Regions from separate parts of the Shewanella sp. SACH genome, predicted to be linked through region 2. Evidence: riboswitches for the same ligand, from Rfam matches in the RefSeq annotation. Region 2 holds a riboswitch; the other holds the start of a gene.
The links. A riboswitch is a leader RNA that binds a small molecule or an ion and turns the genes downstream of it on or off. The one in region 2 is predicted to bind thiamine pyrophosphate.
Positions count from the first base shown of each region.

Region 1: it holds a riboswitch for thiamine pyrophosphate, as region 2 does, so the genes downstream of both, thiC (phosphomethylpyrimidine synthase ThiC) here and BM607_RS03900 (TonB-dependent receptor) in region 2, are expected to answer to the same signal.

Region 1 covers NZ_MPDG02000001.1:1,444,797-1,448,224, forward strand. The annotation lists gene thiC (phosphomethylpyrimidine synthase ThiC) at 1-1,740, opposite strand, end outside; TPP riboswitch at 1,941-2,039, opposite strand; gene BM607_RS06270 (hypothetical protein) at 2,206-3,428, opposite strand, start outside.
Region 2 covers NZ_MPDG02000001.1:886,010-889,437, forward strand. The annotation lists gene BM607_RS03885 (PaaI family thioesterase) at 1-110, shown strand, start outside; gene BM607_RS03890 (PaaI family thioesterase) at 97-594, shown strand; gene BM607_RS03895 (YcfL family protein) at 736-1,131, shown strand; TPP riboswitch at 1,224-1,349, shown strand; gene BM607_RS03900 (TonB-dependent receptor) at 1,404-3,428, shown strand, end outside.

The DNA.
Region 1 (3,428 bases), 560 kb from region 2:
ACGAATTTGCGCACTCGGATGACCTTTCGCCACATCGGCGGCGTGGGCGGCAATCTTATAAGCAATCAAACCTTGCTTAACATCTTGTTTATTCGGTAATCCTAAGTGTTCTTTTGGCGTGACATAACACAACATAGCGCAGCCGTACCAAGCAATCATGGCCGCGCCTATGCCGGAGGTGAAATGATCATACCCAGGTGCGATATCGGTGATTTGTGGGCCAAGCGTGTAAAACGGCGCTTCATCGCAGTGAGCTAACTGCTTGTCCATGTTCTCTTTAATGAGCTGCATCGGGATATGTCCCGGCCCTTCGATAATGGTTTGTACGTCGTATTCCCACGCGATTTTGACTAGCTCACCTAAGGTTTCAAGCTCTGCAAACTGGGCGGCATCATTAGCGTCGGCAATCGAGCCTGGACGCATACCATCACCTAAAGACAGGGATACATCGTAGGCAACGCAAAGCTCACAGATCTCACGAAAATGGCTGTAGAGGAAGTTTTCCTTGTGGTGACTCAGGCACCATTTAGCCATAATTGAACCGCCGCGGGAAACGATCCCAGTAACGCGTTTAGCCGTCATCGGCACGTAACGAAGCAGCACACCAGCATGAATGGTAAAGTAATCAACACCTTGTTCCGCTTGTTCAATCAAGGTATCGCGGAACACTTCCCAGGTTAAATCCTCTGCCACGCCGTTCACTTTCTCCAGCGCTTGATAAATCGGCACTGTGCCAATGGGCACTGGCGAGTTACGGATGATCCACTCGCGGGTTTCGTGGATATAACGACCCGTGGATAAATCCATTACCGTATCTGCACCCCAACGGGTTGACCAGACGAGCTTTTCCACTTCTTCCTCGATGGAAGAGGTCACCGCCGAGTTACCAATATTGGCGTTCACTTTCACCAGAAAGTTACGCCCTATGATCATAGGTTCGGCTTCGGGATGGTTAATATTCAGCGGAATAATCGCGCGGCCACGGGCAACTTCAGCGCGGACAAATTCGGCGGTAATCGGTTCGCCGACTAAGGCACCAAAAGCTTCGCCCTTGGCTTTACGATTGAGGATTTCATCCTGTACTTCGGCAAGTGCCATGTTCTCGCGGATCGCCACATATTCCATTTCGGGCGTGATAATACCTTGACGGGCATAGTGTAATTGACTGACTCGTTTACCCTGCAGCGCTCTGCGTGGGCGGACAATTGCACTCGAACCTGCCTCAAAACGCAGATGGTCTAAACCGTCGTCGGCGAGTCTTTGTTGGGTAAAATCTGAGGTGGCACAGGGTAATTGCTCTGTGTCGTTGCGGGCTAGGATCCAGTTTTGTCTTAATTTACCAAGACCTAGACGCACATTGATGTCGGCCTCAGGATCGGAATAAGGTCCGGCGCAATCGTACACTCGGATTGGCGGATTTTTCTCCATGATAGGCGCATCATCTGTTCCGCCCACCAGCGTGTCAGTCTGCAGAATGTGTCGCATGCCAACGCGAATATCGGCACTTGAACCTTCGAGATAAATCTTTTGTGAATTAGGATGTTGCAGTGGCGCTAACGTATCGATAAAGGCTTGGGCCTGCGCGCGGGTTTCGCGGCGACTCGGCGCCTTAGACACGATTGATTGACTAGACTCAGCCGATTTATTAGCCACTGTCGATTTATTAGGGATTGTCGATTCTAGCGCTGTGATTTCTATCGCATTGGCAGCTACAGCTGGGTTTGGGTTTGAACTGGACATAAGCAATCTCACGTTAAAAAATGGAGTTGCTTGTCTGGAGAATTGAGTTGTTGATAGCTGGGCATGGCAATCAATTTTTGTGGCCAACACTGGCTTCAAAATTGAGTTACCCTGCTCAATAACAATTAAATCTAAACATTAAGGCTTAAAACACTGCTGAGTTAACAGGTGTTCAAGCCGTCTATTTTGGCGATTTAATGTGTGTTATTACGCTTGTTTCCTTCGCAGGTTTTAACCTGATCAGGTTCAACGGATCCCGAATAAACGGTCTCAGCCAAGAGGCACTCCGACAAGATGAGTGCGCAGTATAGACAGAAGCGGCAGCAACAAACAAGGAAAAAAGCAATTAAAAATCTTAACCACCAATCCAAAATAAAGATTCATAATTAATTGTTTTTAAATGATTAAATAAAATTAAACTAAAAAAGCTATAATTAGCATGAAAATAAATCATAAAAAAAGTCACTATTTATGGGGTTTGAGCATCATTTTGTTTAATCGAGATTGAATGGCATCATCAATAGCTTGATTGATTTTTTTGCCACTGCAGTTAATGGGAAAACCTAAATTTTCGGCGTAAGGATTAACTTGAGTGCCGACTTGTACCACGCGATAACAAGTATCCCCTTTACGCACAATACGATTTGGGTCTAAGGGTAAATCTAGACTCGTTGTGCCACCGAAATCATCGGCGTTAGGGACAAATAGCACCTCCATCTCTGGGCTCATTTCACTCATATTCGATTTCCGGGTGAACTTATCGGCCTGTTCAATGACGAGATCATCGAGCGCTTGCTCGCGCTGACGTTCAAAATATTGCTGGGTGAATAAACTCATGCTTGAGCTTGTCGCTATTGTGCTCTCACCTTCTGCTGCGGGCGAACTCTTAGCGCCAAGCTGCGGCTTTATTTCTGTGGTATCAAGCGTATTAGTTGGTTTTTTTGCCGTCACTTCCGCGGGCTGTACTTCACTTGGGGCACTTGATTGAGATTGGTTCGATTGAGTGATGTCCGGTTTAACCGTATCTGGCTTCACTTTTCCCTGCTCTACTTTTTCAGGCATGATCTTTTCAAGTATTGGCAGAGGCTTAACTTGAGTTGCAGGCGTGGGAACAGTTGTAGGCGTAACAGAACTTGTCATCTCAGTCTTATCCACGGCCTTGCTCTCTGTTTCTAGCGCAGCGCTTTCAACCTTCTCTACTGCGGGAGCATAAATAAAATAAGCTTTGAGCGCCGTTACTTTAGGGCCCCGGCTTTCTGTTTCCGTTAATCCAAAGGGATTTAACTGTGGGCGCCACAAAATGCAGATAAGTAAAAATAAACACGCATGCACTAAGAGCACAAAAAATAGCAGACTTAATCCTTTGAAATACGGCTGACGAGCACGCAAAACTGATCCCATCCCCAATCCCTGAGTACTAACCCGTATCGCCCCAAATGATTCAGCCGTTAATTTTGAACCTGATTGGTCTTGATCTTGGGTGTGGATGTCTTGCTGGGCTTGCCTTTGTCCTATGGCTTGGATGCCATGTTTAGTGACTAAATGGCTTGCACCGCTATTGAACGCATCAGCGGTAAAAACAGGCGTTTGAGCATCATCCAGATCACTGAGGTGATGCTCAAACGCAATAAAAGTCTCACCTTCTGAGGATGTTAACGAAATAGGAACATTATCGGGATCATCTTCAA
Region 2 (3,428 bases):
CTGTTGGTTCCTTTATGCGGATCAGTCCAGAAATGGTGGGTGATGCCTTTAGACAAGCGTTAATGGGTGAGGCCGTGCCTGGGATAGGAGACACTGATGAGCGCAAATAATTCGGAACTTGGCACCGCCAGTGCCACTCAACACGCCCAAGTAAAAGCGCCTATCGATGTGCAAGGCATTGTTAAACGCGCGACTGAGCTTAACGATTTCGGTCATTTACTTGAGCACGTCCCCTATGCCAAATTTATTGGGATGAAGGTTGAGCGTTTTGGTGATGAACTGATTTTTAAACTGCCTGCTAAGGACGACAATATCGGTAATCCTGTGTTGCCAGCGATTCATGGCGGCGTCATTGCAGGTTTTATGGAGATGTCGGCGATAGTGCAGTTAATGGTCTTTATGCAAACAGCCAAAGTGCCTAAAGTGGTCGATTTTTCCATCGACTATTTACGTGCAGGACTGCATAAAGATAGCTTTGCAGAATGTCGCATTACCCGTCAGGGGCGACGAGTGGCCAACGTGAATATCGATTGTTGGCAAACCAATCGTAAGCAGCTCATTGCTACGGCACGGGCGCACTTCCTGATTGATTAACCCGTTTTAGTGAGCAGATGTTCGAGTGATGATTAAGTCTGTCTTATTAAGCATAAGTTCAGCACAGTTCGATTAGCTTGTCGTTTAATGGGAAATGATGCGCGCTGGCCGCGCATTTTGTCGCGTGACTGGGAGAAAGAGATGAAAAAAATTTATACAGGACTATTATTGGCCGCGGCGCTGACCTTAGGTGCTTGTGCCTCACATACCGCAGGTATTTCAGTGAGTTCGCTCGGTGAAACCCGCGTCGATAATTCCAGCTTTGCCCGAGATATTGGAGTTGAAAGTGTGGATGCACGCCGAGTTGGCGATTTAGTGCAGGGTTCAGCGCTGATTGTTAGCAAATCATCAACTGACATGCGTGTGCAGTATAAATTCACTTGGTACGACGCCAGCGGCTACACCATAGAAGATGAAGCGACGAGCTGGAAATCGGTCAAGCTGCATGGCAAGCAACAATTGCAAGTCGCCGCCGTGGCGCCCAATGCCCAAGCGGTTAAATTTGATGTGTACGTGCGCGAAACTTTTTCGAATTAAGCCTGAAGTTCGCCCTGATAATGCCAGCTATGCTGGCATTTTTCATTTTATGAGGTAAATGTGTCATCCCATCCTATTACTCATGTATACTAGGCGTCGCCAAGGGGTGTTTGCAGCGAATTAATTTACGTTGATTACTGCAAACTGAGATGTCAGCTGACGAACCCTTAGAACCTGATCCGGCTAATACCGGCGTAGGAATGGGCCAATCAACAGCACACTTCTGAATCGCTTATTCGTTGCCGGATCTCAAACTATGTATTTGAGGTCCTATGTTAAACAGTAAAACGCTAAACAGTAACACGTCAAAACGTCATTCCCCATTTTCAACCATCACACCCAGCTTGTTTTTAACCCGAGCGCCGCTGGCGTTAGCCATTGCTACCGCGCTGAGCACTTCTGCATTTGCACAAACCGATGCTATCGATAAACCCGATCCCAGCACTGAGATGGAAGTCATGGTGGTGACGGCGGATTTTCGCAGCTCAAGCTTAGAAAAAATGCCTTCCAGCATTACCGTTATCGACAGCCAAAAAATTCAAGATGAAAGCGCGCAGCACTTTGAAGATCTGCTTAATTCAATCGCCAACTTTAACTGGTCAGGTGGAAGTTCGCGGCCGAAGTATTTTCAAATTCGCGGCGTAGGTGAGCAAGAGCAATACCAAGGTGCACCTAATTCTTCTGTGGGTTACATCATAGATGATATCGATTTATCCGGTATTGGCATGGTGTCGAGCATGTACGATCTACAACAGGTCGAAGTGCTACGTGGACCACAGGGCACACGTTATGGCGCGAATGCCTTAGCGGGACTGATTTATCTGAAAAGTAACGACCCCACCGATGTGTTTGAACATGGTGCAGAAGTCTCGTTAGGTGATGATAATTTACGCACGTTTAGCGGTTTCAGTTCAGGCCCATTAACGGATTCTGGCAAGCTGCTTTATCGCGTGTCACTGCAGCAACATCAACAAAATGGTTACCACGAAAACCTCAATTTAGGTCGTGACGATACCAATGGCCGCGATGAGTTCAGCGGCCGCGCTAAGCTGCGCTGGTATGCGACTGACGATTTGCAGTTTGATTTAACTGTGCTGCACGCCGATTTTGATAATGGCTATGATGTGTGGAGTTTAACCAATTCACCGACCCAGACGACATCGGATCAACCGGGTGTCGATAGCCAGCGCACCACAGGTGCAGGCTTTAAAGCGACCTATTCTGGCGCTGAAACCTTTGAGTTGACCTCGTTAACGTCCTTTGCGAATACCGATCACCATTACAGTTACGATGGCGATTGGTCGAACCCAGAGTATTGGGCTTCTAAGCAATGCAGTGAGAATAGTAATCTGGCGCCATGCCAATATGATTATTTTTGGGATAAAACTGGCCAACGTAAAACTGTGTCGCAAGAGTTTCGCTTAAGTTCTACCGAGCTGGGCCGAATCTTTGCGGACAGTACAGATTGGTTGCTTGGTGTGTACGGCATGAATCTGAAAGAAGATAACCAATTGTATTCTGAGTACAATACTTGGCCGGATGAAGTATTAGACTCTGAGTATGAAGCGACGAACTATGCCTTGTTTGGTCAGCTCGATACGGATCTGGGCTCAGATTATGCCTTATCTGTGGGCCTACGTTTAGAGCGCCGTAACAGCCATTACTCAGATACGAATAACGATAATTTCGACCCGAGTGAAACCATGTGGGGCGGTCATATTGCAGTGAGTAAAGTGCTGAATGACTCGCACAACGCTTATGTTCGTGTCGCGCGCGGTTACAAGGCGGGCGGTTTCAACATGACTTTACCTGTCGAATTGAACGATAAAAAAGAGTTTAGTACTGAGACGCTTTATAACTATGAAATTGGCCTTAAATCCCATTGGTTAGCGGGGCTTATCGATACTAATTTGGCGCTGTTCTATATGGACAGACAAGATCAACAGGTGGCGGCATCCCAGCAAGACCCTGATAAACCGCAGCGTTTTATCTTGTTCACCGAAAACGCTGGTAGTTCTAATAACTATGGTGCTGAGTTAGATGCGACCTGGTATGCCACGGATAATCTACAAATTTACTCAAGCTTAGGTTGGTTAGAAACGGCCTACGGTGACTACCAGTATCAGGATAAATACGGCACTGAGGTCGATTTAACTGGCCGCGATCTGGCTCATTCACCACACTTTACCTACAGCATTGGCGGGACTTATCGTACCAATTCGGGCTGGTTTACTAACCTAAACCTGAGCGGTAAGAGTGAGTTTTACTATTCCGACAGCAATGAATCCCGTTCTGAG